One region of the Williamsia sp. Y853 genome, then DNA from elsewhere that is predicted to be linked to it. Evidence: predicted binding sites of a transcription regulator. Region 1 holds the regulator's gene; each other region holds the start of a gene.
What was found. Region 1 encodes LexA, which represses DNA repair genes until DNA is damaged. Its sites were predicted from a motif close to CGAACANNTGTTCG; they were not measured.

Region 1 (10,851 bases):
TCCGGGTCGCAGGTGCCGGAGTTGGTGCCTGTTCGGGCCGCGACGCTGCAGGTATGTGCAGATCTGGCCGTTCGGTGTCGCGATTGGGTGATCGTCGGAGCGGGCGATCCGGCGAAGCCGATCGCGCCGCGAGGGAGCTTTATCGGCTTCGGGGTGGACATTCAGGTGGATCTGGCCCCCGAGGCGACCGGCCCGGCCGACCCGGAGATGGATCTGTCGTTGTTGATCGGCGGATGGCTTCGCAATGAGGTCGATCCGGAGGTCCGGATGACCACCGAATTGGTGTTCAGCTCGAGTGGTCCATCGGCCTGCGCGCAGCAGGGGCACACGCTGGCCCGCTATCTGGCGACGCGGCCGTACCCGGTGGGACTGCTGGTGGTGGCCGACGGGGCCAATACGCTCGGCCCCAAGGCTCCCGGTGGCGTCGCCGATGGCTCCGAGGCGTTCCAGGACGGCATCGACAGCGCCCTCGGTTCGGGGGACCGCGCCGCACTTGCCGCCCTCGGGCAGCCGGAGTGCGAGATCTTCGGTGTCGATGGTCGGGGCCCGTGGCAGGTCGCCGCGGCAGCGACGCAGGGTTTTGCGGTCACACCCGAATTGCGTTATGCCGGAGCGCCGTTCGGTGTCGGATATAGCGTCGCCCTATGGGATCTGACACCGGGGGACCTGACGCCTGGGGACCCCGCATGGTGACCCCGATTGCCGTGATCGGTCCCACGGCCAGTGGCAAATCTGATCTGGCACTCGACATCGCCGAAGCACTCGGTGGCGACATCGTGAACATCGACGCGATGCAGCAGTACAAGGGGATGGACATCGGCACCGCAAAGGTGCCGGCCGGCGAGCGCCGCGGCATCGTTCACCATCAGATCGACGTCCTCGAGGTCACCGAGACCGCGACCGTCGCGCGCTACCAGCAGGCGGCGCGGGCCGACGTCGAGGCGCTGCTGGCGCAGGGTCGCACACCGGTCGTGGTCGGTGGGTCGATGATGTACATCCAGGCATTGCTCGACGACTGGAAGTTTCCGGCGACCGATCCGGAGATCCGCGGGCGCTACGAGGCCGACCTGGAACGGCTGGGTTCACTGGCGCTGCACGATCAGCTGGGCACGGTCGATCCCGAAGCCGCCCGCAACATCCTCGACACCGACGGCAGGCGCATCGTGCGCGCGCTGGAGGTGGTGGAGCTGACCGGGCAACCGTTTGCCGCCTCGGCACCGACAATCGGTGAACCACGTTGGGACACAACCATCATCGCGCTTGATCGCGATACCGCAGAGCTCGACGACCGCATCGCGTCGCGGACCGAACAGATGTTTTCGCAGGGGTTTGTCGATGAGGTGCAGGCGCTGTTGTCGCAGGGCCTGCGCGAGGGTGTCACCGCGGCGCGGGCGATCGGATATTCGCAGGTGATCGCCGCCCTCGACGGCGAATACGACCTCGCACAGGCGCAGGAACTGACGTTCATCGGCACCCGCCGCTACGTGCGCAGGCAGCGGTCGTGGTTCCGGCGCGACCCGCGGGTGCACTGGCTCGATGCGGCGACACCCGATCTGCTCGGTCAGGCGTTACGCGCCGCAGGCAGGTGAGAACCGGACAGACCCCAGGACGGGTAGTCTTGACGAAATGTTCGGGCGTGTTGATTTTGTGAAGGGGCACGGCACGGAGAACGACTTCGTGCTGTTGCCCGATGCCGGGGTGCAACTGGATCTGACACCCGATTTCGTGTCGGCACTCTGTGATCGCCACCGTGGTATCGGTGCTGATGGTGTGCTCCGAGTGGCCACTGCAGGCGCACTGCTCGGTGCCGGAGTCCTCGAGGTGCTCCCACCCGGCGTCGCCGGGGATGACTGGTTCATGGATTACCGCAACGGTGACGGATCGGTTGCAGAGATGTGTGGCAACGGGGTGCGGGTTTTTGCGCACTACCTCGCCGCACACGATCTGGTGACCGGGCGGACCTTCACGGTCGGCTCGCGCGCAGGTGGGCGCGAAGTGACCGTCCACCATCTGACCGAATCCTCGGCCGACGTCAGTGTCCTGATGGGCCGGGCCCGCGCCGGCGTCGAAAGCAAGGCCACCATCGGAGACCAGACGTATTCGGGTTTGTCGGTCAACGTCGGCAATCCTCATCTGGCCTGCGTTGTCGAGGGCCTCACTCTCGAGCGTTTGAGGAACATCGACCTCACCGCGCCGATTGCCTTCGACCACAACGACTTTCCCGAAGGCGTCAACATCGAGCTGATGACACCGCTGGCCGAGTCGGCCGACGACGCGGTGGTCGGTGAGGTGTCGATGCGGGTGCACGAGCGCGGTGTGGGAGAGACCCGCAGCTGCGGCACCGGCACCGTCGCGGCGGCAAATGCGGCTTTGCGGTCGGTCGGGCGGAGCACCGGTGCGGTGGTCGTGAACGTTCCCGGTGGTGCGGTGACCGTCACTGTCGGTGAGAACGACAACGAGCTCCGTGGACCCTCGGTCTTGGTCGGTGCCGGAATGCTCAACGCAGGGTGGCGTTAAATCCGTTATGCAGCAGACCTGTCCGAATGTCACGATGTTCATCTCATGACTGAACACGAACCCGACTCGAACAAAGCCGACGCGAACGAAGCCGACGCGAACGAAGCCGATCCGAATACCCCCTACTCGGACGGCCCCGACGCAGACGGCCCCGACTCAGACTTTCCGGAGTCGAAAGCCCGAGCGCCACGCGCCCCGGAGGTTCACCTGCCGAACTTCCACAAGGGTCCGACGATCGGCGACATGCAACTCGACGATCGTGCGTCGTTGCGACGGGTTGCAGGTCTGTCCACCGAACTCACCGACGTCACCGAGGTCGAATACCGGCAGCTTCGCCTCGAACGGGTCGTTCTGGTCGGTGTCTGGCTGCAGGGAAGCACCACCGCCCAGGCGGAATCGAGTCTTGCCGAACTCAAGGCCCTGGCCGAGACCGCCGGGTCCGAGGTGCTCGAAGGTCTCATCCAACGTCGGGACAAGCCGGATCCGGCCACCTACATCGGATCGGGCAAATCCCATGAACTTCGCGACATCGTCGAGGCCACCGGTGCCGACACCGTCATCTGCGATGGTGAACTGACGCCCGCACAGCTCACCGCGCTGGAGAAGGTGGTGAAGGTCAAGGTCATCGACCGCACCGCCCTTATCCTCGACATCTTCGCCCAGCACGCCACGTCGCGCGAGGGCAAGGCTCAGGTCGCGTTGGCCCAGATGGAATACATGCTGCCGCGTCTTCGCGGTTGGGGTGAATCGATGTCCCGTCAGGCCGGTGGCCGGGCGGGCAGCAACGGTGGCGTGGGTCTGCGTGGTCCCGGTGAGACGAAGATCGAGACGGACCGCCGCCGTATCCGCGAGCGGATGGCGAAGTTGCGCCGCGAGATCCGTGAGATGAAGACGTCGCGAAACACCAAGCGCACCAAGCGGAAAGAGTCCGCTGTCGCATCGGTCACGATCGTCGGTTACACCAACGCGGGCAAGTCCAGTCTGATCAACGCGATGACCGGATCAGGTGTGCTGGTGCAGAATGCGCTGTTCGCCACCCTCGATCCGACAACCCGGAAGATGTCCCTCGACGACGGTCGAGAAATCGTGGTCACCGACACCGTCGGATTTGTCCGGCACCTGCCCACCCAGCTGGTCGAGGCGTTCCGTTCGACCCTGGAAGAGGTCATCGACGCAGATCTGCTGTTGCACATCGTCGATGGTTCGGACCCGATTCCCACCGAGCAGATCAGCGCGGTGCGCAAGGTCGTCGATCAGGTGATCCAGGACGAGAAGGCAACCGCACCACCGGAGCTTCTCGTGGTGAACAAGATCGACGTCGCCGATCCGACGGTCCTGACACAGCTTCGCAGTCTGTTCCCCGACGCGGTCTTCATCTCGGCGGCCACGGGCGAAGGTATCCCGGAACTGCTCGAGCGGGTCCGCGAGTTGGTGTCGCGGCATGACGTCCATGTCACCGTCCGGGTGCCGTACTCCCGGGGTGACCTGGTCTCACGCATCCACGCCGAAGGCGATGTGTCGCGGGAGGAGCACGGAGCCGATGGCACGGAGATCGTCGCCAGTGTGCCTTCTGCGCTGGCCAGCCAGCTGGCCGAGTTCGCCGCATCTGATCTGTTCTAAAAATCCAGGCCTCCAGGCCCTTGGGCAAAATGTAGAATCCCGTTACAGTTACTGGCACGTCCGCGTTTTGACACCTCGTTATGGAGACCTTGATGGAACGTACGATTTTCGAGCCTGAACATCTTCTGTACCGCGATTCGTACAGAAGCTTCCTCGAACAGCATGTGGCGCCGTATCACGCCCGCTGGGAAGAGCAGAACATCGTCGATCGTGATGTGTGGATCGAAGCGGGTAAGAACGGCTTCCTGGCCGTGGACGCTCCCGAAGAGTTCGGCGGCGGCGGAGTCGACGACTTCCGCTACCAGGCCATCGTCTCCGAAGAGTCCGCCAGGGGTGGGTACAGCGGTTTGGGCTTCACCCTGCACAACGACGTCATCGCGCCGTACCTGCTGGAACTGACCACCGAGGAGCAGAAGGCGCGCTGGCTTCCGGGATTCACCTCCGGCGAGCTCATCACCGCCATCGCCATGACCGAGCCCGGAACCGGTTCGGACCTGCAGGGCATCAAGACCAACGCCAAGAAAGACGGCGACCACTGGGTGCTCAACGGATCGAAGACCTTCATCACCAACGGCATCAACGCCGACCTGGTGATCGTGGTCGCGCGCACCGACCCCGAGGCCGGCGCGAAAGGTTTCAGCCTGCTGGTCATCGAGCGTGGCATGGAGGGCTTCGAACGCGGCCGCAACCTCGACAAGGTCGGCATGAAGGCGCAGGACACCGCCGAACTGAGTTTCGACAACGTCCGTGTGCCCGCCGAGAACCTGCTCGGTGAAGAAGGCCTCGGCTTCATCTACCTCATGCAGAACCTGCCTCGCGAACGCCTGTCGATCGCTGTTGTCGCCGCGGCGGCGATGGAGCAGGTGCTGGAGACCACCGTTCAGTACACCAAGGACCGCAAGGCCTTTGGTCGCTCGATCGGGAACTTTCAGAACACCCGGTTCCTGCTGGCCGAACTGGCGACGTCGACCACGACGACCCGCGTCTTCGTCGACCACTGCATCGGTCTGCTGAACGAGAAGAAGCTGACCGTCCCGGATGCCGCGATGGCCAAGTACTACGCCACCGAGAATCAGGTGCACCTGGTCGACCGGTGTCTGCAGCTGCACGGTGGATACGGCTACATGCGTGAATACTCGGTCGCCAAGGCATTCCTCGACTCTCGTGTGCAGACCATCTACGGCGGGACGACCGAGATCATGAAGGAAGTGATCGGACGTAGTCTCGGGGTCTGATCACCCAGTGGTCCCCTGAACTCGAAAGGCGGGGTGTACCGGGATATCCCGGTACACCCCGCCTTTGATCTGTATGAGAGTGATCTGCCTACGACTCGGAGGTCAGAGCCGACGCATCACAGTGACGACCTTGCCCAGGATGACGGCATCGTTACCCGGGATGGGATCGAACACCGGGTTGTGCGGCATCAGCCACACGGCGTCCTTGGTGCGCTTGAACGTCTTGATCGTGGCATCGCCGTCGATCATCGCCGCCACGATGTCGCCGTTGTCGGCAACATTCTGCTGGCGTACGACCACCCAGTCGCCGTCGCAGATCGCGGCGTCGATCATCGATTCACCGACGACCTTGAGCATGAACAGCGAACCTTCGCCCACCAGCTCTTTGGGGAGTGGGAAAACGTCTTCGACAGCTTGTTCGGCGAGGATCGGACCGCCGGCCGCGATCCGGCCGAGGACCGGGACGAACGTCGGCGTCGGCAGGGATTCGTCCGGTGCCTGAACCTGTCCGGCGGCTGTGGCCGGATTCAGATCGGTGTCCTGGATGTTCACCGCGCGAGGCCGGTTGTTCTCGCGCTGCAGGAAACCCTTGCGTTCCAGCGTGCGGAGCTGATGGGCGACGGACGATGTCGAGGTCAGGCCGACAGCGTCACCGATCTCCCGGATGCTCGGTGGGTAGCCGCGCTCGCGGACCGAGGTACGGATGACCTCGAGAACCGCTTTTTGGCGGGGGGTCAGTGAGCCCTCGGCGAGTGGTTCGGTGGCGACAACAGTGGTCGCGGTCCCGTCCGCCGGTGTCGGGGGCTGGGTTCTATCGGCCATCAGGTCCTCCAGTTCATGCGGTGTCGGGCGGGGTCCATGTCGACAAAGATAGTGCAAATGGTCACAAGTCTCAAACATTTGTTCGATCAGGCGTGGCGCTTTGTCGGAGGCCCGTGGTACTAATCGAACACTCTTTCAATCGAACGAGTGATCGAATAGGGATCGAACCGATGACCGAGGACTGAACCCCATGACTGCAGCCACCACCATTATCCGGCCGGCCACAGCTCGGCCTGTTCACCACCCCGAGAGCGGTACCCGCACGCGCACCACGCGCCCGGTACGGCCCGAGGACACATCACGCCCGGCCGGTCGCCGTCTGCCTGCGCAGCGCCGGGTGGCCGTCTCGTGTGCCGATTCGCGTAACTCCGAGCGGCGGATACCGACCGCTCGCGAGATGGTCTTCGCCCGCAGGCGCGCCTGGGCGGGCGCAGCGGTCGCCGGTGTCGGTCTGATGCTCGTGGTCGCCTTCATGACCTTCTTCGGCGGGGTCATGCAGCAGTCCGCGGATCCGGCCCGCGTCGGCACCGAGGTCGTCCGGGTCCAATCGGGGGAGTCGTTGGGCGCCATCGCCTCCCGCATCGCACCCGAGATGCCGACCGAAGCCGTGGTGGCGAAGATCATGGAGCTCAACGCCATGAACAACTCGGCACTGTCGGTGGGCCAGGCATTGGTCACGCCCGTCTACGCGAGGTAGACGTGGAGGGGCTGCAATCCCGGACGGTATCCTCGGAGTCACAGTGTCTGGTCACTCCGCCCAGGCCGTCGACCGTCGAGGATTCGTGCATGCATTGCCCGTTTTGCAAGAACGAGGACACCCGCGTAGTCGATTCGCGAGTGGCGGACGAGGGGCAGGCCATCCGTCGCCGCCGCGCCTGTTCGCAGTGTGCACGCCGTTTCACCACGGTGGAGACCGCGGTGCTCTCGGTGGTCAAACGGACCGGCGTCACGGAACCGTTCAGTCGCGAGAAGGTCATGCGCGGCGTCCGCCGGGCCTGCCAGGGCCGTTCGGTCGACGACGACAAATTGCAGCATCTTGCGCAGCAGGTGGAAGAAGCAGTGCGGGCATCAGGTTCGGCGGAGGTACCGGCCAATGAGGTCGGCCTGGCCATCCTCGGCCCGCTTCGCGATCTCGACGAGGTCGCATACCTGCGGTTCGCCTCTGTCTACCGGTCATTCGACTCGGTGGACGATTTCCAGAAAGAAATCGACGACCTCCGATCAAGCAAGTCCTAGCGTCACTACCGCAAGTCCTAGCGCCGCTACCGTAAGTCTCGGATTGCCTTGATGGCACGCTTTTCTGAAATCGGGTACGCAGTTCGCAGCTGTTGAGCAAACAGTCCGACGCGCAATTCCTCGACAATCCAGCCTGCAGCCTCGCTGACCGCATCGCGCCGCTGCGGCGGGATCATCCGCAGATGGTCTGTCCATGCGGCCACTACGCGATCGATGGCTGCCATCGACGCGGCGTCCCGTGCGGCGGAGGCAGGCAGCTGTTCCAGCCGGGCCAGGGCGGCATCCAGATACCGCGGGATCTCGGGGAGGTGTTCGGCGCCGGTGGCCGAGATGAATCCGTCGAAAACAAGATCGCCGAGTTGATCCCGCACGTCGTCGGCAGCGTCGGCCACCGTGGTGGCCGCGATGGCGGTGCGCAGCGGAGCCACCCGGGTCAGGATCGCCGCGGCTTGGCGCAGTTTGGTCGTGGCCCGGCTCGTGACCTGCCCGGCGACATGGCTTTTCAGGGCGGTGTAATCGGCAGCGGTCCAGACCTCCGGCTGCGGGGGGACCAGGTCGATCACGGCCGCTCGTACGCAATCGGCAAGCAGCGCCTCTCCGGTTGGGTAAGGGCTTTGGCTCAGCGCCAGCCGCTCCGCGGTTCCGAGAACAGAAGTCGCGTTGTGCCGTAGGCCAGGTACATCGTTGATCAGCAGTCCGATCAGGGCGTTGTACATCGCGCTGCGCTGCTCGGACTCGGTCGACATCGGTGCGACGGTGAAGCCACCTCTGCGGGGCACCAAGGCCGGGTAACTCGTGATCTCTTGTCCGGCAACAGTGTTGCGGACCGAGCGCGCGATTGTTCCGAACGTCTTGTCTGTCCAGGTGGTTGCCACCGGCGTCGACTCGGTCGCGGCCTCTTTCTCCAGAGCCGCGCGGGCCTTGCCGCCGAGTCGTTCTTGGAGCTCTGTCAACGATTTGGAGTGGCCCAACTCCTGGCCGTCCGGGCTGAGCGCCACGAACGTCATCCGCAGGTGGTCGGGCAGTGCGGTCGGCCTCAGATCGGCGGCTGCGATTCTCACTCCGGTGAGCCGGGTGAGTTCGGCGGCGACGCTGGACGTCAGGGGCTTGGCACGCGGTGTGACCGCATCAAGGATTTGTGAGGCCAGATCCGGCGCCGGACCGATCTGGCGCCGAAGGGTTTTCGGCAGGGTGCGGATCAATTCGGTGACCAGTTCGGTGCGCATACCGGGGACCAGCCAGTCGAAGCCCGAAGGCCGCGCCCGCATCAGCAGGGGCAGCGGAATCAGCACACTGACGCCGTCGTCCTCGGCGCCGGGCTCGAAGTGGTACCGGAGATCGTACGTGGCATCAGCCTGGCGCCAGGTGTCCGGGAAACCGGCCGGATCGCCTGAAACAACGTCGGCGGGATCGAGATCGAGGAGGTTCGGGTCCTTCTTGCGTGCGGTTTTCCACCAGGTGTCGAAGTGCCTGCCCGAGACCACCTCTTGACCAACGTGGCGGTCGTAGTGCGCGAACAGGGTGTCGTCGTCGACCACGACATCGGTGCGCCGGACCCGGTGCACCGACTCTTCGGCATCGTCGAGCAACGCCCGGTTGCGATGGAAGAACGGATGCTGGGTGCGCCAGTCTCCTTCGACGAGGGCACTGCGGATGAACAGCTCGCGGGCTGCCTCGGGGTCGATGGATCCAAAGTTCACCCGACGTCTGGTGACCAGGGGAACGCCGTAGAGCGTGACCCTTTCGTAGGCCATCGCCGCAGAGTGTTTGCTCGACCAATGTGGTTCGCTGTATTGGCGTTTGACCAGATCGCCTGCCAGTCGCTCGGCCCATTCGGGTTCGATGCGGGCGACGGTCCGGGCCCACAGGCGGGAGGTCTCGACGATCTCGGCCGCCATCACGAACCGAGGCGGTTTGTTCGACAGATGTGAGCCGGGGAAGATCATGAACTTCGTCCCGCGAGCCCCGAGGAACTCTTTGGATTCTCCTTCGCGGACGCCGATCTGGCTGAGCAGACCCGACAGGACCGATTGGTGGACGGCGACCGCCGTCGCCGAATCGGATTCGGGCGTCTCGAAGTCCGCCGGGACGGTCCAGCCCAGATCCCGGGCGATCCGGACGAGTTGCGAATGTAGATCACGCCACTCGCGGATGCGCAGTCCGTGCAGGAATTCGCGGCGCATGCGTTTGCGGAACTGGCTTGAGGACAGCTCTTTTCGCGTGTCCTCGAGATACGTCCACAGATTGAGGAGGGTCAGGAACTCGGAGCCGTCTGCGGCGAATCTGCGGTGTGACTCGTCCGCCGCCTGCCGGTGTTCGGCGGGCCGTTCCCGGACATCGGGTAGCGACAGTGCGGCGGTGAGTACCAGCATCGGCCCCAGGACACCTTGCTTGTCGGCCTCGACCAGCATGCGGGCCAAACGCGGGTCCACCGGGATCCGCGCCAGCGATCGGCCGATCGGCGTCAGCTGCCGTACCGGGTTGTCGGGGGTGGCAGGGACGAGCGCGCCGAGTTCTTCGAGAAGTTGCTGTCCGTCGCGGATGGCCTTGGGATCGGGAGGCTCGACAAACGGGAACTTGCCGACATCGCCGAGACCGAGCGAGGTCATGTTCAGGATCACCGCGGCCAGATTGGTCCGCAGGATCTCGGGCTCGGTGTATTCGGGCCTGCTCAGAAAGTCGTCTTCGCTGTAGAGGCGGATGCAGACACCGGCGGCCACACGACCACAACGTCCGGCACGCTGGCGGGCGCTGGCCTGCGAGATCGGCTCGATCGGCAGTCTCTGAACCTTGGTGCGGGTCGAATAGCGCGACATGCGAGCGGTTCCGGCGTCGATCACATAGTGGATGCCCGGCACCGTCAACGAAGTCTCGGCAACGTTGGTGGACAACACGATCCGTCGGCCCTTGTGGGAGGCGAACACGCGGTGCTGATCAGCGGCGGACAGACGGGCGAACAGCGGGATCACCTCGACACCACGCGCTTCGAGGTGTTTGAGGGAGGCAGCGGTATCGGTGATCTCGCGTTCGGTGGGCAAGAACACGAGGATGTCGCCGGGCCCCTCGGCGAACAACTCGTCCACTGCGGCGCCGATCGCCTGCAACTGATCGAGGTCGGCTTCGTCCTCGTCCTCGACGACAAGTGGCCGGTAACGGATCTCGACCGGATAGGTGCGCCCGGACACCTCGATGACGGGAACGGGTCGATCTTCGGTGGCAAAGTGATCGGCAAATCGACCGGGTTCGATGGTCGCCGAGGTGATGATCACCTTCAGATCGGGACGCCGGGGGAGTAGCTGTTTGAGATATCCCAGGATGAAGTCGATGTTGAGGCTGCGTTCGTGGGCCTCGTCGATGATCAGTGTGTCGTAGTCGCGCAGCATGCGGTCCTGGGAGAGTTCGCGCAGAAGGATGCCGTCGG
Region 2 (10,851 bases), on a different contig from region 1:
AAAGGACCATCTGATGTCCACCACCGCAACAGCATCCGCCGCCACGACATCGGCCGCAGAGCTGGCCCTGGTCGCCGGTGAGGTGATCGCCGACCACGTGATCGGAGATCGCGCACCATGGTCGGGTGTCGTGGCTGCCGGCGACGTGTTGACCATGGTCGACCTACATGGCAATCAGGCCGTTGACACCCTCTTCTTCGGCGCCGACGATCATCGGGTCAGATACTCCGCCCAGGCGACGATCGCCGCGCAGGGCAACATTTTCCTGACCACCGGCAGCGTCATCCGGGATCACGAAGGGGCCCCGATGATGACCATCGTGGCCGACGAGGTCGGCAATCACGACACGGTCGGCGGCGCCTGTTCACAGGAATCGAACACGCTGCGATACGGGCACCACACCAAGCATCAACACGCCTGCGTCGAGAACTTCCTCATCGGCGGTGCGCCACACGGTTTGGGCAAGTCCGACCTGGTCGGCAACATCAACTTCTTCATGAATGTGCCGGTCGACGCCGACGGTTCGCTCGGCATCGTCGACGGATTGTCTGCGCCGGGGCGGCGACTGGCCCTGCGCGCCGAGATCGACACCCTGGTGCTGATCTCCAACTGCCCGCAGATCAACAACCCCTGCAACGGATTCGACCCCACCGCCGTCCGGGTGATCGTGACCCGGCCGGCTGCAGTTTCGAAAGGCGTCTGAAGCAATGTCGACGATCTCGGTGCTGCGCGCAGGTCCGCAGACCACCATCCAGGATTGGCCCGGACGCATCCGGCACTGGCAGGTCGGTGTCCCCCCGTCGGGACCGATGGACGACCTGTCCTTCCGGTTGGCCAACGTCGCGGTCGGAAATCCCGAGGGCGCAGCAGGACTCGAGTGCACCCTGATGGGCCCGCGGCTGACCTTTGCCGAAGACACCGTCGTGGCGGTGACCGGTGCACCGGTGATTGTCACCGTGGGTTCGACCCCGATGCCGCAGTGGGTCCCAATCCCGGTGAAGGCCGGCGAGGTCCTCGACGTCGGCGCTGCCGGACCGGTCGGGATGAGGGTCTACGTGGCCGTCGCAGGCGGTGTGGACGCGCAGGAGTATCTGGGTAGCCGTTCCACGTTCACACTCGGCAAGTTCGGTGGAAAGGACGGCCGTCCACTGATCGAGGGCGACACGCTCACCTGCGCCGGTGCCGATCTGGTCAGTGCACCCCGGCGCATCCTGAACGAGGAGAAGCCGGCCCTCACCGACAACTGGCATCTCGCGGTGACCGTCGGCCCGCACAGCGCGCCCGAGTTCTTCACCTTCGAAGACATCGAAGACCTCTACAACACGCCCTACGAAGTCCATTTCAACTCCGATCGGACCGGCGTCCGACTCGTCGGGCCACAGCCCCGTTGGGCCCGGACCGACGGCGGCGAAGCCGGGCTGCATCCATCGAACATCCACGACAACGCCTACTCCGTCGGTGCACTCGATTTCACCGGCGACACCCCGATCCTGCTCGGCCCCGACGGCCCGAGCCTCGGCGGATTCGTCTGCCCGGTCACCATCACCACCGCCGATCGCTGGAAGATGGGCCAACTCAAGCCGGGTAACACCGTGCGCTTCGTCCCCGTCCGTTCCGCCGAGACCGCCAGCCCGGCCGACCTCGGTTCGGCCCGCCGCTCCGACATCAGCGTCGTCTTGTCATCCGGCGGCGATCTCGACAACGGTGTCCTGGGATCGACCATGACCGCCGACGGCAGCACCGTGGTCACCTACCGACGCAGCGGCGACGACAACATCCTGGTCGAGTACGGCGAGATGACCCTCGACCTGGCATTGCGGGCGCGGGTTCATGCGCTCGCCCAACGGATCGACGCGGACCGCCCGGCCGGACTCATCGACCTCACCCCGGGCATCCGATCACTGCAGGTCAAGGTCGATCCGACCAAGTTGCGGCAGTCGGTTCTGCTGGACTGGCTGATCGAATGCGAGGCCCAACTTCCGGCCGCATCCGAGTTGGTGGTCCCGAGCCGCACCGTCCACCTGCCCCTTTCGTGGGACGACCCGGCGACGCGGGAAGCCATCGAGCGCTACATGCTCGGAGTCCGTTCGGATGCCCCGTGGTGCCCGTGGAACATCGAGTTCATCCGACGTATGAACGGACTCGGTTCGGTCGACGACGTGCATCGCATCGTCTTCGACGCCGAGTACCTCGTGCTCGGCCTCGGCGATGTGTATCTCGGTGCCCCGGTTGCGGTGCCACTGGATCCTCGCCACCGACTGGTGACCACCAAATACAACCCGGCACGCACGTGGACACCGGAGAACGCGGTCGGGATCGGCGGCGCCTACATGTGCATCTACGGCATGGAAGGCCCCGGCGGCTACCAGTTCGTCGGGCGCACGACGCAAGTGTGGAATCATCGACACCCTCTGGAGGCGGCAGGGTTCGACCCCGAGCACCCGTGGTTGCTGCGCTTCTTCGATAAGATCAGGTGGTACCCGGTGAGCGCAGACGAACTGCTCGACCTTCGGGCCGACACGGCCGCCGGACGCGGCCGGGTGGAGATCGAGCACGGAACGTTCTCACTCGCCGAACATCAGAAGTATCTCGAGGAGAATGCCGCCGACATCGCGACCGAGCGAACGTCGATGGAGATCGCCCGAAACGAAGAACGTCGACGCTGGTCCGACAGTGGCGAGTTCGCCATCAAAACAGGAAGGGTGGCATGAGCCGCATCACCGAGATCTACGCCGCCATCGCCGCGGCCGATCGCCCCGAAGTCTTCATCACACTGCGCGATGAAGCCGACGTAACCCGGGAACACACTGCATCTTTGGCCGCCGGAGGTCCGCTTGCCGGTGTTGTCCTGGCAGTGAAAGACAACGTTGATGTGGCCGGACTCCCGACCACCGCCGCCTGCCCCGGATACGAGTACCTGCCCGACGTCGATGCCGCTGCGGTCGCCGCACTCCGGGCAGCGGGCGCGGTCGTCATCGGCAAGACCAACCTGGACCAGTTCGCGACCGGCCTTGTCGGTACCCGCAGTCCCTATGGAGCGGTGCGTGATTCCCGCCGTGACGACCGGATCTCGGGCGGTTCCAGTTCCGGATCCTCAGTCGCCGTCGCACTGGGTTTCGCCGACATCGCGATCGGCACCGACACAGCCGGATCCGGCCGCGTGCCTGCCGGATTGCAGGGCATCGTGGGCATCAAACCGACACTGGGCGTGGTCAGCACCGCCGGCGTCGTGCCCGCGTGTGCGAGCTATGACTGTGTCACAATCCTCGCCGCCGACCTCGATCTCGCCAATCGTGCGATGGGTGTCATGTCCGACGTCGGAACATGGCCCGCCAAAACATATTTTGCGGCCGGCGAGCAGCCCGTGGTTGCGGTCCCGGACACATTGCCCGCATTGGATGAACACTGGCAGGCCGCATTCGAAGCGGCCGTCGGCCAGGCCGTGTCGGCGGGCATCGCGGTCAAGCGCATCAAACTCGACGACTTCCTCGCCGCCGCCAAACTCTTGTACGAGGGAGCGTTGGTGGCAGAGCGTTATGACGCTGTCGGCGAGTTCATCTCGGCCGCCAAGGATTCGGACGGCCTCGATCCGACCGTGGCCGGCATCATCGGTGATGCCGATCGCTTCCGGGCAACTGATCTGTTGGCCGACCGTCGACGCGTCGAGGAGCTTCGCGTCCGCGCACTGGAGACGCTCGGCGACGCGTCGGCACTCTTGGTTCCGACTGCCCCGATGCATCCGACACTGGCGCAGGTGGCTGCCGATCCGGTTGGTGTCAACGCGACGATGGGCACGTACACCAACTTCTGCAACTTGTTCGATATGTGCGCCGTGGCAGTCCCGGCCGGAGAAGTGATCGAATCGGACGGCAGCACAGCGCAGTTCGGGATCACCGTGATCGGACGTGCATACGACGACGCCGTCGCCCTCGACATCGCCGGGCGCATCGGCAGCAGCCTGCCTGCCACCGGTCCATCCTGGCCGGAGCGGGCCGGCGCCGACGTCACCGAGGTGTTTGTTGTCGGGGCCCATCTTCGTGGACAGCCACTGGACCGCCAGCTGACCAGTCGTGGCGCCCGCTGGTCGGGTGAGGCCGCGACCGCACCGGACTATCGCCTGGTCGCACTCGACACTCAACCCGCCAAGCCAGGACTGGTTCGAGACAGCGAACACGGCAAGTCCATCCGCGGTGAACTCTGGACCCTGTCACCGGCAGCCCTCGGCGAATTCCTCGCAGAGCTGCCCGCACCGATGACACTGGGGCCGGTAGAACTGTCCGACGGTCGCTGGACCGTCGGCTTCGGATGCAGCCACGACTCGGTGGCCGATGCCGAACCACTCACCGCGACACACTGGTTGGAGCGCTGAACACTCCGCACTAACCCCGAAGTTCCGAGATGACCCGCCCGTACGCCTGCATATCGGCGGCGGGCGGGTCGATCGGCGTGATGTAGCTGACCCCGAACCTGTCCCGCAGTTCCCGGATGCGCGCAACGACCTCACTGTGACTGCCGTGCAATCCGTTTGGCAGGGACAGGAGTTCGGCATCGGTATCCGTCGGCCGATGGCTGCGAAGGACATCGAGGTCGGGGTCACGATCGATGGCGAGATCGAAGATGATCAGATTGATCTCGAGTTGATCGAACCGATCACCGGCCTTGGATCGGATGAAATCAACACGCTCGGCCAGCATCTCGTCGTCGGCCACTGCGGCGATGGCAACGATGTCGGCATGCTCCGCCGCGAGGGTGAGAACCTTGTCTCCGGTACCGGCGATCATGATCGGCGGCGGAGTCTGCACCGACGGAGGCTCGTGGTCGTCGCGGCCGAGAAGGTCTTTGAGTGCCAGCACCATCTCCCGCAAATGCTGCACCCGCTGCCCAGGCGTCCCGAAAGGTATTCCAGCAGCCTCAAACTCACTCTCCACATAGCCGGCGCCAAGACCGACCTCGAACCGTCCACCACTGAGTTGATCGACGCTGGCGATGTCCCGGGCCAACAGTACCGGTCGATAGAAGCCGACATTGAGCACAAACGTGCCGACCCGGACGGTTGGCGCGGCCGCCGCTGCGGCGGCCAGCATGGGGAAGGGCGCCCCGAGTTCCAGGTGGTCTGGCAACAAGATCACATCGACGCCACATCGTTCGGCATCACGCACCTCCGCCAGAAAATCATCCGCGCTGCCACGACCCAGCAGATTCACACCGAAACGGAATTCACGCGTTGCACCCATGAAATCCACCATATCGAAGGATTCCACCTCCGATGCCGGAGATACGGCATGGACAATGGAACAATTTGTGGTGCTGTGGATCTCGATCCCCAACACCCCAACATATATGCTCATAGGGTGACGTCGGCCGTTCCCGAAATGCCCATTCCCGAGCTGCTCGCCAGATTTGTCACCGCAGATGAGCCCGTCGAAGCCGTGTGGATGAACGGCGCCGGCGGAGTGACATACCGCTTGGGAACCGGGCCGACGACCCGCTATTTCAAATGGCAGCCCCCACATGCGGAAGTGTCGTTGGAACGTGAAGCGCGCAAGCTGTCTTGGACGAATCCGCACACCCCATCGCCTCGCGTCATCGCGGCTGGTCGGTCCGAGCGGGCGGCATGGCTTCTCACCCGCGCACTCCCCGGGAGCAGTGCTGTATCGCCGCGCTGGCTCGCCCGACCCGATATTGCAGTCCGGGCTGTCGGGCGTGGTTTGCGGGAACTCCATGACAGTTTGCCGGTCGAGCAGTGCCCCTGGCAATGGGATCCAGCAACACGCATCGCCGACGCCGCCTCCAGAAACATTCACGTGGACCGCGTTCTTCATGACCCCCCTACGGTCGATCATCTCGTCGTCTGCCATGGGGATGCGTGCTGCCCCAACACCATCCTGACCGACGCCGGGGAGCTCTCCGGTCACGTCGATTTCGGTTCCCTTGGTATCGGTGATCGTTGGGCAGATATCGCAGTGGCCGCCATGAGCACCCAATGGAACTACGGACCTGGTTGGGAGCATGAACTGGTCAGCGCGTACGGACTCCCCGTTGATCACGTTCGGTTGGACTACTACCAACGGCTGTGGAACGCCACCTGACACTTGTCGGACCCCCTCGTTACACTAATGGACCGCGAACGTGAGTTTAGCGAAAGATGTTGCAGTGCAACGGGATCAGTTACCCCGAACACTTGTGCGAATGCGATGGGGCGAGTAAAATTGGGCCATGGACTTCGGGGAGATGTTCGCCAGGTTGTCAGATCTGGCAGGGGATGCGACTTTGGTCGCCGGTGATGATGCGCAGGTATCTTCACGAACGGTGGCAGTTATTCGACTCAATCATGTTGTGGAGCAGATACTTTTCCGTCTGGCCGGTGAACTCGATAAGCGTCGGATCGCGCAGAAGAAAGGCGTGGGGTCCACAGCCAAACTATTACGGGACGCAGGTGTCGCGCCGACCGTCGCGCACCGATATGTGCGAGTAGGTAAGGCACTCAGCGGCATTCCGTCGATTGCCGATTATGGAATCGACGGACAACTATCCGGTGAGCACGTGGATGCGATTGTGAAGGGGCTCCATCATATTGAGCGTCGCAACCCAGAACTCCCAGCTACTGACCGTTCCGATTGTGAGCGCGGACTGCTAACCGAAGCGTTGATGGGGACGCCGGCGGCAGTATCGGTACGGGCACGGCATATGGCGTTGGTGTTATCGCCGCCGGACAAAGAGATCCCGGACGCCGAAAACCATGATTTGAACGAGTTGTCATTCGGAACCGGCGATGACGGCCGCACCCACGGCACCCTCGATCTCGATAGTCTGCTCGGCGAAAAGCTGGCGGTGGCACTGGATCCACTGTGCAGGCCGGTACCCGAACCCGACGGCTCGCCGGATCCGCGGAGCACAGGCCAAATCCGGGCTGATGCTCTGGAACGATTGCTGGATTCGTATTTCGATCAGGAAGACCGGCCCACCCGGGGCGGGGCGAAACCACATGTGACGGTGACAGTCTCGCCGGAATATCTGCAACAACTGCAGCTGCGCGGTATCCCGGATCCCACACCGCCGGCCATGGCGCCAAAATTCGAATGGACCGGCCCCGCCTCAGCACCCACCGCCCAGATGGTGGCCTGTGATTCGGTGATCACCAAGATCCTGCTCGACAGTGAGTCGGTCCCACTCGATGTCGGACGCGACCAACGCACCGTCACCCCCGCGATCCGCAAAGCGTTGATCGCCCGCGATCAGGGGTGTGCGTTCCCTGGATGTGGCTGCGCCGCGGTCTACACCGACGCCCACCACATCGACTTCTGGCGCAACGGCGGCAGCACCAGCCTGACCAACATGGTCCTACTCTGCCGCCGACACCACCGCTACATCCACCACCACGGCTGGACCGTGTTCCTGGGCCACGACGGCCATCCATGGTTCATCGCACCCGGCACCACCACCGAACTACGATCCCACGCCCGCCGCACCCTGACCACCGAACTCACCGCCGCATAAGACGGCGAGACACCAAACCGCAAGACCGAGCAACACAGGCTGAACCCTGTGTACTGCAAGATCTTTGAGAACTGAATAGTGAAACCCCGGGGCCATCAGATCCCGGCCCGGCCTGGTAAACGCGCACTGGCGCGATTCTCACCAGGCCGGCCGGGACATGGTGGTACAGCTCCGCATGACAGCGCAGTGGTCGACCACGGTTTCGGGAGCGAACCATCCTGCTGCTGAGGAACTTCCGCACAGACGGCCGCCACGCGGCACAGTCCTACCGCGAAGGTCTGCCCCAAGTGACACCACGGACCCCACGCACTGCTTTCCGCGCCGCACGTCGGGTCACGTTGCGGATCGAAATGGGTGGGTTGGCCCGCAGTGCAGCCAGTTCTTCGTCGTGTCGGCGCCGGAGGTCGGCGATCTCGTCACTGTGCTGCGCACGCTGTTGCTCGAGCTGGTGTACGAGTTCGTCGCGATTGACGGCGGCCTCGGCCATCTCGTATTGCATGGCGAGAACGCGGGTGTACAGCGCAATCCGATTGTTCTCCATGGCCGCCAGCAACGGCGAATTGTTATAGGGTTCGAGCGCTTCACGGAGGCGCTCCGCGCGCTCCACGTCTCCGGTTGGGTAGATGATCCCGAGTCCAAAAATTGCCGGCACCAAAGCGAACTCGTGCGTACCCGACGGTTGCGCTGCCAGGGCGTCTTCGACCGCGGTCAGCACGCCGTTGCGCTCACCCCCGGCCTCGACGGCAACTGTGAACTGACCGAGACCGACGAAACCCGCAGGAGTGACCTCGTCGTGCCACACCGTGGGCCCGTCATCACCGTGCTCGTGAACAGCCTCGGTATCGACAGCGTCGGCGTCGTAATACAGATCTCGCCGACCCCAGGGCCACAAGACGTCATGAAGTATGACGATCGCGTCGGGAGCCTTGGCCAGAATCCAGTCGAGTTCGGCACGGACGGTGGCGTAGTTGTGGTCACCGTCGAGTACGTAGACATCGCCACTCGGTATACCGTCGAGAATCTCCGGCGAGAACCCCTCCACCAGGTGGAGATTGGGGTTATCCGCCAGAGCTTTTCGCATATCCTCGGTCGGACTCGATTCGATGCAGTACACGTCGTTTGCACCGCGCTCGAGGTAGATCGAACTCGCGCCGCCGGATTCGACGCCCACCTCCACCACGATCGCCGGACGCGCCGCCGCGAAGACGCGGCCGATCACCTCGGAGAACAGGGTCAATGAGTGCAGAAGCAGTGGAGCCCTGCGCGCATTCCGCGCCTGGGCATGTGGATCGCCTCGATCCCCGAACTCAGGTGTCGTCACGGTCGTCGTCCTCTTCCTTCGGTGGAGGTGGCGGACTCCCGGCGCGAGTGACGATGCGGGCCACACCGGCAGCCAATGCCAGCGGCCCACCCGCCCGCAGTTCCTCCTTGGCGCGAGCGGTCAACCTGGCGAGTCGCGGTCCGGGTGGCGGTCGATGCTGCAGGCCCGACAACGACTGCGGGAGAACAGCAAACGCGATGGTGACCTGAGCGGTACTGACCGGAGCACCGGCCCGCGCGGCCAACGGTATCCACAGGGCCGAATGTGGGGCGTGGAACTCGACCAGATTGCCGCCCAGCCACGTCGATTCCGCGTACACCAGGCCGGAGAAGTCCCCGGGATGCTCCCAGCGCAGCGGTTCCGGCAACCGATGCCCGCCTGCGGTGACGGTGGCCTCGATCCAGTCCACCCGCACCAGCGCCGGACGCCCTGGGATCGCCAACGAGATGTCGGTCGCGTCGAACGCCTCGAAGTTCAAGCGCGCGAACGACAATCCGTTCCGGTTGATCCGCAACGGAACCTTCGGTCCGTCATGCCACTTGCCGTCGCCGGTCCGGAAACGCAGCACAGTCTCGCTACCCGGGTCGTCCGGTTCGAAGACCTCGGCCGGTACGGCACCCGAGTTCACGGCCTCGGCAGCTGCGGCCAGCTTCGGATCCGTTGCCGCCAGAACCTGCGGCCAGAAAGAGTCCCGCATCAGGAGGTCAGTGACATCCCCCGGCGACATGTACCCGACGGCGGGTAGGAGATCCACCGGGACCACATGACTCACCAGATCGGAGCCGAAGTTGTCCTCGTGCTCCCACGCGCCGAAGACCGAGGCCTCGTCAGCAGTGGGCGAGATGATGGACGACGCCAGGATATTGCCGAGCAGCGGCACCTCACCACCGTTGAACGCCGGCCAGTCCGACAACGCCGAGGCATATCGAATCCATTCACCCTGGAAAGCGTGAACACCCTCGTGCAGCGCTGCGCGCGCGTGTATCTGGCTTGCCGAACCCGCTATCGGTCCGAGGACCGGTTCGCCCTCAGGGGTGAAGTCGAGCAGCGATCCGCAGAGGCTGCTCACCCCCTGTTCCAGAACCTCCGGACTTCGGATGAGGGGGCCGACGATCTCGACGGGTTCACCGGCGGAACCGAGATATCCTTCCAGACGCAGACCACGCAGTGCGACCGCGGTACTGCGTGTGTCAGTCGCGAGGTACAGGCCTGCCGGTGTGATCGGAATCCCGGCCAGCTCCAAGGCCGTTGCCAGCTGGCTCTGGATGGTGGCGCCCCACCCCAGATCCACCAGCGTGAGATCGGTCGAGTCGAGTGCACCAACCGACCGCAGATGCGCGAGGAGCCGTTCTCGGGTGGCTGTTGCCGTGGTGGCGATCCGGTTGCGTATCGACGGAGACTCGGTCAGGGCGGTGGCCACGTCGTCGGCGATGATCCCGTTGTCGAGCACCGTGCCGAGCCGCGCCGACAACGCCGGGACGTCACCGGGCCGCAGCTGGAGGATGCCAAGCAAGCCGCCGATGGTCATACCGTGACGGCGCCGCATGAACTTGTGGATGCTGTCCTGATCGACGACTCCCAGTGCCGCAACCGATGTCAGATGCCGGGACAACCACACCGGCTTCGCGGTGACATCGAAGCCGTGTTGGCGGGCAGCGTTGTTGATCAGGGTCGAGAGCATCTCCCCTTCCCGCATCGGACACCAGAGCATCGAGGTGCCCTCTTCGTGAGCCCGGCGCGCGGCCCATTCGGCAAAGCCGGTGAGCACCGGTCCGAGCACCGATGCGCCGTAACGCCACGTGCAGGCCACATCGGGCGCGACGGCATCGAGTTGCGCATCCTCGATCAACTTGGCGCGCAGGCTCGTGATGCCGAAGTCGCCCTGCGTCAGATCCAGACGAGGCGCGCTGGGACCAAACGGTCCGAGTGGGCTGCGCTCGCGGCGCAGGATCGGCTCGTATCGCTCACCGATTCGCGTGAAGTGCACGGTCCGGACACCCAACTTGCCGGGCACCGTCACATCCGGACGCTTG
Region 3 (10,851 bases), 480 kb from region 1:
CTGCGTGGATCGTTCCGAGTGCACGCGGCAGGCTCAGTCCGATCTGGCGACGCTGATCCAATGACAAAGCTTCCGCGGCCCCCGGATTGTCGATGACGGCTCCATCGATGAAGCTCATCAGAACCAGCGGCGCATCGGTGATCGCGGGATCAGAGGTGGCGGCGATCATCTCCGGCACCGGAACCGCGGTGTCGTGCAGCGCCGACATGATCCGGTGCTCACGTAGTACGTCATGGGCCGATGCGAGCAACGTGCCCAGCGGCGGACGGCGCAGGATCCACCGGGAGCCGGCTCCATCCTGGACCCGAAACGTCAGATTCGACTGACCGTTGCCGACGCGGTCGAACGTGATGGGTTCTTCGGCGCCGATTCCCAGACCGGTGATCCAGGACGAGACGGCGTCGGTATCGATCCCGACCGCACCACTCACGGCTGTGCCCCGATCTTTCGGTACCGACCGAGTTCCTGACGCGCGATCGTCCGTTTGTGCACCTCGTCGGGACCGTCCGCCAAGCGCAACGCCCGCAGATGGGCGTACATGCTGGCCAGCGGGAAGTCGTCGGAGACGCCGCCACCGCCGTGGACCTGTATCGCCCGGTCGACGATCTTGAGCGCCATGTTCGGTGCAGCCACCTTGATCGCGGCGATCTCGGTCCGTGCCGCTTTGTTGCCGACGGTGTCCATCATCCACGCCGCCTTCAGCGTGAGCAGACGCGCCATCTCGATCTCGATTCTGGCCTCGGCGATCCAGTCCTGGATATTCGATTGTGCAGCAAGCGGTTTCCCGAAGGCGATGCGCAGGGAGGCTCGGGTGCACATGAGTTCCAGAGCGCGTTCAGCCATACCGATGGCGCGCATGCAGTGATGGATACGGCCCGGGCCGAGCCTGGCCTGCCCGATCATGAACCCGGCGCCGGGGCCCGCGAGCACATCCTTGTCCGGCACCCGAACGTTCTCGAACAGGACCTCGGCGTGGCCTTCGCGATCGTGATAGCCGAAGACCGGAAGATTGCGCAGCACAGTGATTCCCGGCGCATCGATCGGCACCACCATCATCGACTGCTGCGCGTGCACGGCCGCATAGGGATCGGTCTTGCCCATCACGATCAGCACCTTGCAGTTGGGGTGCAGGGCATTGGAGGTCCACCATTTGCGGCCGTTGAGGATCCAGTGGTCACCGTCGGACTGCATGCTCATCTGAATGTTGGTGGCATCCGAACTGGCCACACCGGGTTCGGTCATCGCGAACGCCGAACGAATCGTCCCGTCCAGGAGTGGAGCGAGCCATTTCTCTTTGTGCTCGTCGGTACCGAACAGACTGAGCACTTCCATGTTCCCGGTATCCGGTGCCGAGCAGTTGCAGGCTTCGGGGGCCAGCACCGCACTGTGACCCATGATCTCGGCCAGCGGCGCGTACTCGGAGTTGCTCAGACCCGGCCCGAACCGGGGGTCGGGATGAAAGAGGTTCCACAGCCCACGCGCTTTGGCCTCGGTTTTGAGTTCTTCGACGATCGGTGGATCAAAATGCGGATCGCCGGATGCACGCATCTGCTGGGCATAGACCTCCTCAGCCGGATAGATGTGTTCGTCCATAAAAGCCAGCAGGCGCCCACGATAGTCGGCGCAGCGGTCGGAGTACCCAAAATCCATTGCCACATACCTACATTCGTTGTCGTCGGGTGACCCGGTCAATCTCCGTCTGCGACCAGATGGCGTTGAAAGCGCCGCATGCCTGCGATCCACCGGTCGTAGTCGGAGCCCTTGTTACGGTAGAAGTCCAGGACCTCGGGATGCGGCAGAATCAAGAATCTCTCATCTTCCATCGCCGCCAGTACCTGATCGGCCACATCCGCCGGACTGAGCACCACACCGGATTCGGTCACCGCCCGCGCGGCCACCGAAGCACCCGGTGTGTCCGTCTCAAAGCCCTCGCGCAGCAAGGCGGTTTCCACCCCCATCGGGCACAGACAACTGACCGCGATCCCCTGGTCGCCGTAAGTCACCGACAACCATTCGGCAAACCCGACCACCGCATGCTTGGTCACCGAGTACGGCGCCGAACCGATCTGGGTCAGCAGGCCCGCCGCCGATGCCGTCGACACAAAATAGCCGCCGCCGTTCTCCAGCCACAGCGGAACCAGGATCCGGGCGGCCCGCACGTGCGCCATGACATTCACGTCGAGAGCCACTTCCCACAGTGCGTCGGAGGTGTCCAGACCCAGCCCTGCGGTGGTTCCGGCGTTGGCGAAAAAGATCTCGACCGGCCCCAGCTCTGCCGCGGCTCGACCGATCATCGCCTCCAGAACCTCAGGGTCGGAGACGTCACCGCCCATCGCGATCGCCCGGCCCGGATATGTCGCGACGATCTGCGCGGCCACAGCGTCGGCCGCCGGAGCGTTGAGGTCGGCGACCAACACACTCACATCGGCGGCGGCCAACGCCTGAGCCAGGGCCGCACCGATTCCGGCGCCACCTCCGGTTACAACGGCAACTTTTCCTGCGATCTTCACTCAACCGATGCTAGAGGTCCCACCCGCGCAAGGGCCCAAAACGCCGTCGAACGTGCCCTAATTGCCGCCGACCGGGCGAACATACAATCAGGCGCTGGAAACACCGAAGGTTCGCGGCCTCATGATTGCTACTTTCATCCGCTCGATTGTTATTTCGGCACGTTCAGCGGTTTAATCGGCACGATCGGCGGAATTGCGGGTTGTTATTTGGCGGCGCAGGGCGGTGCAGCCGCATCTTCGAACAGCGGAACGCCCAGAGGTTCGAGGTACACAACATCAAGAATGACCGGCACCTTGCCGAGGTTATGCCCTTGATGGACGTTGTCGTCGCCGGCAGGTTCGTTGATCAATTCTCCGGTCTTGTAAATCACCGGCTTACAGTCCGGCCCGGGGTGAGTCAATGTGCCCGCCTGCACGATTCCCACGACAGGACCGTCATGGTAGTGCCAACCGGTAGTTCCACCAGGCGCAATGGTGATCTGCTTGGCCACCGCATGCAAACCATCGGGAATGAAGGGCAAGAGATCGGCGGGGATCTCGATATCGGCGTACGTCACCGCAGAAATGCCCTCACCGGGTGTTGCATTCGCGGTGGTCGGCACCATCAGTGCGGCACAGGACAAGGCCGCCACCGCAGTTACCGACCGGATTAGTTTCATCATCAGTACAGCGTATGCGTGATTACCGCAGCTCACCCGACTTCGAAAGAAAAACGGACATCTCCCCTTGTATCCCTTATGAAGGCGACATACCGCGCGGGGTGCACGCCTACAATTCGATCCACCACTGTCCGCCTACATATTTCGACGAGCCGAGGAATGCTGTGACATCGACTGTCCGCCAGGCGCCCAAAATCGGGTTGTTCACCCGTAATGCGACGGGAACCTCCTCGGCCGAGGCATTCCTGATCATCGCGATCGCCACCATCCTGGTCACCAGGGCATATCTCTGGTTGACCGACTACCCGCAGGTCGGTGGCGGTACCCTCCACATCGCTCACGCTCTGTACGGCGGCGGATTGATGATGCTTGCGCTGCTGGTGAATTGGTGGTTTATCGGTTACGGGGCGCGGGTGGCCACGGTCCTGTTCGGCGGCATCGGGTTCGGGCTCTTCCTCGACGAGGTCGGCAAGTTCGTCACCAAGAACAACGACTATTTCTATGGGCCGTCGGCCGAGATCATGTACGTGCTGGTGGTTGTCGTGATCATCATCGGTCGGATCATGAGGGAGATCAGGCCACTGAGCGCAAACGAGAATCTCGCGTCGGCGGCAGCCATCGCCGCCGACGGTGTGGCCCGCGGCCTCCAGACACATCGCCGCGAACTCGCTCTACGCATGGTGGAGCAAGCGGAGGAACTCGACGCGGACCCGGAAACCGCACAGAACATCCGAGAACTGCTCATCAGCGCCCCCGTCGCATCGGCCCGACTCCACGCATTGCAGCAGTGGGCACCTCGGTTGATTCCGAGATTCCTACTCAATCCCCGGTGGCTTCCCATCATGTGTTGGTTACTGATCTTCTCGGCATTCGTCGCCCTGGTCTTCACTGTCATCGGGCTGACCATCGACGGCTACTACGAGAGCGACAACCTGGTACTCGACCTCGACGGAAGGGACGCGGCCGGCGTCATCTCCCTGGTGAGCGCCACCGCCACATTGGCACTTGCGGTACCGGCGATGATCGCCCGCAATCGCACCGACAAACTCTGGCCACTGCAGTTCCTGCGTTATGCCGCACTGATCTCCACCTTGCTCAACGCGCTGGTCGACTTTGCCGTCGAGGGGTTCGGGGCACTTGTGGGCCTGGGGGTCGGGCTGTTCACGCTGGCGATCATCTCCTACCACCTCGATCTGCGGGCGCGCGCCGCGAACCCGAGAGCGCACGCCGAAGCGGTCGCCGCGGCCGACGATCCCGCCGACGACGCCGCCGAGGTGAAGTCCGCACCGCCAGAACGGGTCGGCTAGCCCGCAACCGTCAATTTGGTTGGCCAATGCATCTGATGCGCAACGCGTTGTCTCACCGGATGTTTCCCGAAACTCTCGACCGCAGAGTAGGGCGTTGCGAACCTCTCCAATCGAACAAACATTCGACACATCGCGTTCTCCGGGGTATCCTGGTTGAAAGCTGGCGATCAGATGTGCTGGGGGGCATGATGACTGACGATCCGTCTGATGAGGTTGCGGTTGGTTCTTCTTCGGTTCCGGTGTTGGTGCGCAAATATCTCGAGTTGGAGTTGCTGGTTGCCGATATCGCGGACTGCACTGATTCCGATATGTCTGATGCGGAAGTCAATGAGCTTGTGCGGGTGCATGAACGGATCGCTCGTAAGCTCGAGCTCGCCGGGTTGCGACACTTGTTGGTGGTCTCGGATCGGTCGTCGTTTTCGAAGGCCGGGTATTCATCGCTGTTTGGTTTCACCCGTGGCGAGTTGCGGCTGACCAAAGGCCAAACCATGTCCAGGATCCGCGGCCTGGAAGCTGTCGGCCGATTCCACACGATGCAGGGCGAAGAGCTGGCACCGAAATGCCCTGCCGCCGAAGAGGCCTGGTCCCAAGGGTTGATCGGCGCCTCGCATATGGATGTGATGCTGGATGTGCGCAAACAGATCCCCTCAGCTGCTGATCCGGCCGTGTATGACGTGGTCGATCAGTGGATGACCGAAGAAGCCGTCGAGTCCGATCCGACCCGCCTGGCTGCTGCGGGCAGTCAGGTGTTGGCCCGGGTCGATCCCGATGGCCGGTTGACCGACGACAGTGATCGGGCCCGCAGACGCTCGGTGAGTATCGGCGATCAAGGTGTGGATCTGATGGCCAAAATCTCGGGCACCCTCGATCCAGAAACATTGGCGTTGCTGACCACCGTGATGGATGTGTGGGCCGCACCGGGGATGAATAATCCGGCCGACCCCTACTCGCCCACCGGCGCGTCAGATGATCCGAAGCAAGATCAAGAGTTGATGAAGGCAGCCGCCGAACGTGACACCCGTTCGCGGGGCCAGATGCGTCACGACGGGCTCAAGGCAATCCTGAAGACCATTTTGGAATGCAACCTGCTCGGCAAGTCCCATCGGGGATTGCCGGCGCAGATCATCATCACAATGACCAAACAATAACTCGAAGAGTGCGCCGGGATCGCGAAAACCGCTTCCGGGGTGGATATCCCGATCGGGGACGCACTGGAGTTGGCGACCCGCTCCGACAAATATCTCGCGGTATTCGCCGACCACTCCGCTGAAGTCCTGTATCTGGGCCGGGCCAAACGGACCGCGCAGAAAGGTCAACGCCTGGCCCGCCGCATCACAAAATGATCGGTGATGGTCCTGATCAGTGGCAGACCATCATGATCACCGAGGGCCCCGACAAAGGACGGGTGGGGTGGATACCGCCGGTATCGGTGGACCCGGAACGCAAACCGCGGGTCAACCGCGCCCATCACGCCAACGAAACCGTCGCAGCGGCCTGGCAGAAGACGCTGGCCGACCGCCAGGTAGCGCTGACGCAACACCTAGAGAAACTCACCCGAAATCGTGGCAACCACGAACCCGACATCGACATCGACATCGACAATCCCGAACAGATCGATTAGCGACTAGCCGAGATCCCGCGCCAACGCTCGACCCGCCGCGCGACCGGAGAAGATGCAACCACCCAGGAAGGTGCCCTCCAATGCGTTGTAGCCATGTACCCCGCCGCCACCGAATCCGGCGACCTCGCCGGCGGCATAGAGACCCTCGAAGGCACTGCCGTCGTGGCGGATCACCTGCGAGTCGAGATTTGTCTCCAGACCACCCAGGGTCTTGCGTGTCACAAGATGCAGGCGGACCGCGATCATCGGACCATATTTGGGGTCTTCCAGGCGGTGCGGCGTGGCCACTCGAACCAGCTTGTCGCTGAGGTAGTTACGCGCATTGCGAATCGCCATGATCTGCATGTCTTTGGTGTAGTTGTTGTCGATCTGGCTGTCGCGGGCGCGCACCTCCGCAGCAACCTGGTCGTAGTCCAGCTGTGGTCCGGGGGTGATCTCGTTCATGCCCGCCACCAGATCTCGAAGATTGTCGCGAACCACAAAGTCGGCACCGTGTTCCTTGAATGCCTCGACAGGACCGGTGGCTCCCTTTTTGACCCGCTGCAGAAGGAGTTTGAAATCTTTGTCGGTAAAGTCAGGGTTCTGCTCCGAACCCGAGAGCGCAAACTCCTTCTCGATGATCGCCTGGGTAAGGATGAACCAGGTGAAATCGTGGCCGCCCCGGGTGATCGTCCCAAGCGTGCCCAATGAGTCGAATCCGGGGAAGTTCGGTACCGGCAATCGTTTTCCGGTCGCATCGAGCCACAGCGAAGACGGACCCGGGATGATGCGGATCGCGTGATTGGGCCAGATCGGATCCCAGTTCTGGATCCCCTCGGTGTAGTGCCACATCCGGTCGCGGTTGACCACGCTGCCGCCCGCATCTTCGGTGATCTGCAGCATCCGGCCATCGACATGGGCGGGGACACCAGTGATCATGTGCTCGGGTGCCGGACCCAATCGATCTGTGGGCCAGTTCTTCTTGACCAGTTCGAAGTTGCCGCCGATTCCGCCGGAGGTGACGACAACCGCCCGCGCTCGAAGCTCGAAGTCTGATTCTCGTTCCCGACTCGACGACACCCCGCGTGGTTCGGTAGACGGGACCAGCACCGTCCCGCGGACACCCACTGCCCGTCCGTCCTCGACAATGATCGCGTCGACCTGATGACGGTATTTGAAAGTGACCAGGCCCTTGGCCGCACCGGCGAGGACGGGCTCCCGGAAGACCCGGACCACCTCGGGACCGGTACCCCAGGTGATGTGGAAGCGCGGAACCGAGTTCCCGTGTCCGGTCGCCGATCCGGAACCGCGTTCGGCCCATCCGACGGTGGGCATCACCTTCAGGCCCAGTTCGTGAAGGTATGAACGCTTCTCACCGGCAGCAAAATTGACGTACGCCTCGGCCCACTGGCGTGGCCAATGGTCTTCTCGGTCTCGATCGAACCCGGCCGACCCCAGCCAGTCTGCCCGCGCGAGTTCCAGCGAGTCCTTGATCCCGAGCCGGCGCTGCTCCGGCGTGTTCACCATGAACAGGCCGCCGAGCGACCAGAACGCCTGCCCACCGAGGTTTTGTTCGTTCTCCTGATCGACGATGGCCACCCGTTTGCCGGCCTTGACCAACTCGTGAGCCGCGACCAGACCCGCCAGACCCGCACCGACAACGATCACATCAAATTGCTCGGACACCCATACACCCCTGCCTGCCATGGTTCAACACTGAACGCGCTTCGGAGTTCCTCCACGCCCCCTGTGAGCATAGGGAAGGAGTTCGAGTGTGTCGTGAACACGAGCCCTTTGCGTCCATCCAGCCCTCGCCGAGCCGCTACGCATACGATACTGGACCGGTGGCAACCAAGGACTCCCCGGACGACCCCGACCGACAACGATTCCGCACGCTGGCCCAGGCCGCCCTCAATGCCGATCGAACTGTCGGACAAATGGATTCGCTCATCGAAGGCCTAGGGTCGGCACTGGTCGACTTCGACCGGGCGATGACCGGATTCGACACAACGCTGAATAGTTTGAGTGGTGCCCTCGACGACTTCTCGGCGACGCTGTCCCGGGTGGATGCGATGGTGACGAACATGGTCGGCGTCGTCGAAAGGATGGAGAAAATCGCAGGCCGGGTCGAGTCCATTGTCGACATCGCCGAAAAGCTGATGGCCCCGGTGTCGTCCGCTGAATCCATGGTGCGCGGCCTGCTGGGCCTGCGGCGCGGCGCCTGACCGAACAATCAGGACGTCTCGGAGATCGCGTCGCGGAGGTAGTCGCTGGGCGTGCGCCCGATGACCGCCTTGAACTCGCGCGCCAGATGGGCTTGATCGGAGTACCCCAGTTCAGCCGCCACTTCAGCGATCGTCGCGTCACCTCTGCGCAAAACCATCGCCGCATCCTGCAGTCGACGCCGTTGGATCAGCCATTTCGGACTCAGCCCGGTGCGATGCACTGTCAGGCGTTGCAGCGCGCGGGTCGACATGGCGACCTCCGCAGCGAGGTCGGCCACCCGTCGTGGGCCGCCATCGTCCTCGACAAGGTCGATCACCCGATTGATCAGAATGCCTTCCTCATCAATCGACCATCGTTGAGCCCACCGCTCGTACAACTGCGCCACCTGCTGATATCTGTCCTCCGGACTGCGATCTTCTGCGGTCATGGCCGCTCGGACCGAAACGGTGAGGTCGTCGTCGCCGGGGATGGGCAAGGGCATCCCGATCGGCAACGGCGGGCTCGATCGTGATCCCGGCGCCATCGACCGGCCGGTCATCACCGTGATCGCGGCCGGACGGAGCAACACCCCGGCAGCCCACCCGCGGCCCTGCAACTTCTGTTCGCTGGTCCCCTGGCTCACGCAATACAATGCGGCCCGATCAGGTTCGATCACCACATTGCCGCCTGGATGTTCGAGCACCGGCTGCAATACCGGCATCTCGAGGTCCCAGACCGCTATCCACACGTGCCGCAACAGCTCGCCGGGCGGAAACGGTATTCGGTGTAGTCGCACGCCGTCGCGCCCGGGATTCAGCTGGCCCCTCGGCGGTTTACTGACTTGGCCCATCTTGTCGCGTTTGTTCAAGCCTGCCCCCTGCACCCACGGTCAGCATGGAAGCCATGACAATTACAACCGCAGCTCACGGACAACACACAGAACACGGTGTGCCACATGGCTTCACCTCCCTGACCCCGTTCATCGTCGTCACTCCTGCCAAAGACGCCATCGCGTTCTACCAGGACGTCTTCTCTGCCACGCTCACCCAGAGCACCGAGTTCCCCGGACCGGACGGCGAGCAGATCGTCGCCCATGCCGTACTCGACTTCGACAACGGCAAGTTACAGCTGGGCGATCCCGATCCCCAGTATGGACTGATCCCCCGACAGTCAGGTGACTCCGATTGCTACTCCCTGTCGGTCTACGTTCCGGATATCGATGCGGTGCTGGCTCGGGCCATCGAACTGGGCGCGACCGTGCGCGAGCCGGCACAGACGTTCGTCTCCGGCGACCGCTTTGCATCACTACGTGACCCATTTGGAATCAGATGGTCGGTGATGACACGGGTCGAGGACCTCTCCGACGAAGAGAGTGCCGCACGGGTGTCCGAATGGGCGGCCCAACAGGGCGCAGGAGCGTAAAAGCGTTGCCCCTGTCCGGGCAAGGTGGCAGCATCCGCCTCATGATCGAAGATCTGTTCTTCGCCGCACATGAGGGCTTGCCCCGCGAGGCCCCGGGTTCCGAGACAACGACGGAACTACTGTTTCGTCTCGCAGGGCTGCACACCGGGTCGCGCGGAAAACGCCCACTACGAATCCTGGACATCGGCGCCGGTACCGGACCTGCCACGATGGTGCTGGCAGGCCTCGGTGCGCAGGTCACCGCCATCGACACCCATCAGCCGTTTCTGGACGAACTGGTCTCGAAAACCAAGGCCGCCGGCGTACGCAACCAGGTGACGATCTCGAACGTCTCCATGGAAGACCTGAACTACCCCGACCATTCCTTTGATCTGGTGTGGGCCGAAGGTGCCGCCTACATCATCGGCTTCGACAACGCATTGACGTCATGGCGCCACCTGTTGGCACCGGGCGGCGCGTTGGTGCTGACCGAGGCGGATTGGCTCACTGGGGAGCCTTCGGCCGGCGCCACCGAATTCTGGGACTCCGCTTATCCGGAAATGCGAACGACCGGCCAAAATATTTCCGCGGCAATCGAACTCGGCTGGACGGTCGCGGCCACCTACCTGCTGCCCGAGACCGACTGGGATGAGTACTACATCCCCCTGAGCTTTCGGATTGACGAGCTCAGGCTGGAGTTTCCCGATGCGTCGGCAGATCTCGACCTGGTCGGTCAAGAGATAAACGTCCGAAGGGACCACGGCTCCCATTACGGTTACACCGGGTACGTCCTACTGCCAAGGGAGGTCGAACGATGAGCAGTCCCGAATCCATTGCCGACAGATACACCCGCCGCGCCACAACATTTGCCGCGGTGATCGCCGCAGCCCCGCCGGATCGCTGGTCATCGCCATCCCCGTGCGCCGAGTGGACCGCAGCCGACGTGTTGCAGCACATCGTGGACATGCAGTCCGCGATGTTCTCCGCCCCGGAACAGACAGTGCCCCCGGAACAGACTGGGCCACCGGCACCGACCGTGGACGCCGATCCGCTCGGTGCGTTCAACCACGCCCGCACAAACATCGAACGAGCCCTTGCCGATACCGCAGTCGCCGAGGCCACGGTGCAGACACCCATGGGTCCTTCCACGTTCGCCGAACACGTCGATG

Region 2: a site for LexA is predicted at 6,175-6,188, ahead of AC1TPF_RS04865 (HNH endonuclease signature motif containing protein). Genes of this name have one in related genera too.
Region 3: a site for LexA is predicted at 4,588-4,601, ahead of AC1TPF_RS19600 (DUF222 domain-containing protein). Genes of this name have one in related genera too.

What each region holds. Positions count from the first base shown of each region.
Region 1 covers NZ_JBXCJC010000003.1:241,869-252,719, forward strand. Annotated here, with positions in the region: gene AC1TPF_RS17285 (class III extradiol ring-cleavage dioxygenase family protein) at 1-693, shown strand, start outside; gene miaA (tRNA (adenosine(37)-N6)-dimethylallyltransferase MiaA) at 645-1,589, shown strand; gene dapF (diaminopimelate epimerase) at 1,627-2,517, shown strand; gene hflX (GTPase HflX) at 2,761-4,137, shown strand; gene AC1TPF_RS17305 (acyl-CoA dehydrogenase family protein) at 4,230-5,372, shown strand; gene lexA (transcriptional repressor LexA) at 5,475-6,194, opposite strand; gene AC1TPF_RS17315 (LysM peptidoglycan-binding domain-containing protein) at 6,385-6,891, shown strand; gene nrdR (transcriptional regulator NrdR) at 6,981-7,430, shown strand; gene hrpA (ATP-dependent RNA helicase HrpA) at 7,457-10,851, opposite strand, start outside.
Region 2 covers NZ_JBXCJC010000001.1:987,059-997,909, reverse strand. Annotated here, with positions in the region: gene AC1TPF_RS04895 (urea amidolyase associated protein UAAP1) at 1-14, shown strand, start outside; gene AC1TPF_RS04890 (urea amidolyase associated protein UAAP2) at 14-703, shown strand; gene AC1TPF_RS04885 (5-oxoprolinase/urea amidolyase family protein) at 708-2,711, shown strand; gene atzF (allophanate hydrolase) at 2,708-4,369, shown strand; gene AC1TPF_RS04875 (TIGR03621 family F420-dependent LLM class oxidoreductase) at 4,380-5,234, opposite strand; gene AC1TPF_RS04870 (phosphotransferase) at 5,373-6,089, shown strand; gene AC1TPF_RS04865 (HNH endonuclease signature motif containing protein) at 6,217-7,497, shown strand; gene AC1TPF_RS04860 (class I SAM-dependent methyltransferase) at 7,763-8,818, opposite strand; gene AC1TPF_RS04855 (HAD family hydrolase) at 8,805-10,851, opposite strand, start outside.
Region 3 covers NZ_JBXCJC010000003.1:723,606-734,456, forward strand. Annotated here, with positions in the region: gene AC1TPF_RS19575 (phosphotransferase family protein) at 1-430, opposite strand, end outside; gene AC1TPF_RS19580 (acyl-CoA dehydrogenase family protein) at 427-1,650, opposite strand; gene AC1TPF_RS19585 (SDR family oxidoreductase) at 1,689-2,510, opposite strand; gene AC1TPF_RS19590 (cupin domain-containing protein) at 2,714-3,172, opposite strand; gene AC1TPF_RS19595 (hypothetical protein) at 3,334-4,476, shown strand; gene AC1TPF_RS19600 (DUF222 domain-containing protein) at 4,662-5,624, shown strand; gene AC1TPF_RS19605 (hypothetical protein) at 5,664-5,819, shown strand; gene AC1TPF_RS19610 (hypothetical protein) at 5,816-6,097, shown strand; gene AC1TPF_RS19615 (FAD-binding dehydrogenase) at 6,101-7,762, opposite strand; gene AC1TPF_RS19620 (hypothetical protein) at 7,921-8,301, shown strand; gene AC1TPF_RS19625 (helix-turn-helix domain-containing protein) at 8,310-9,149, opposite strand; gene AC1TPF_RS19630 (VOC family protein) at 9,176-9,703, shown strand; gene AC1TPF_RS19635 (class I SAM-dependent methyltransferase) at 9,745-10,500, shown strand; gene AC1TPF_RS19640 (TIGR03086 family metal-binding protein) at 10,497-10,851, shown strand, end outside.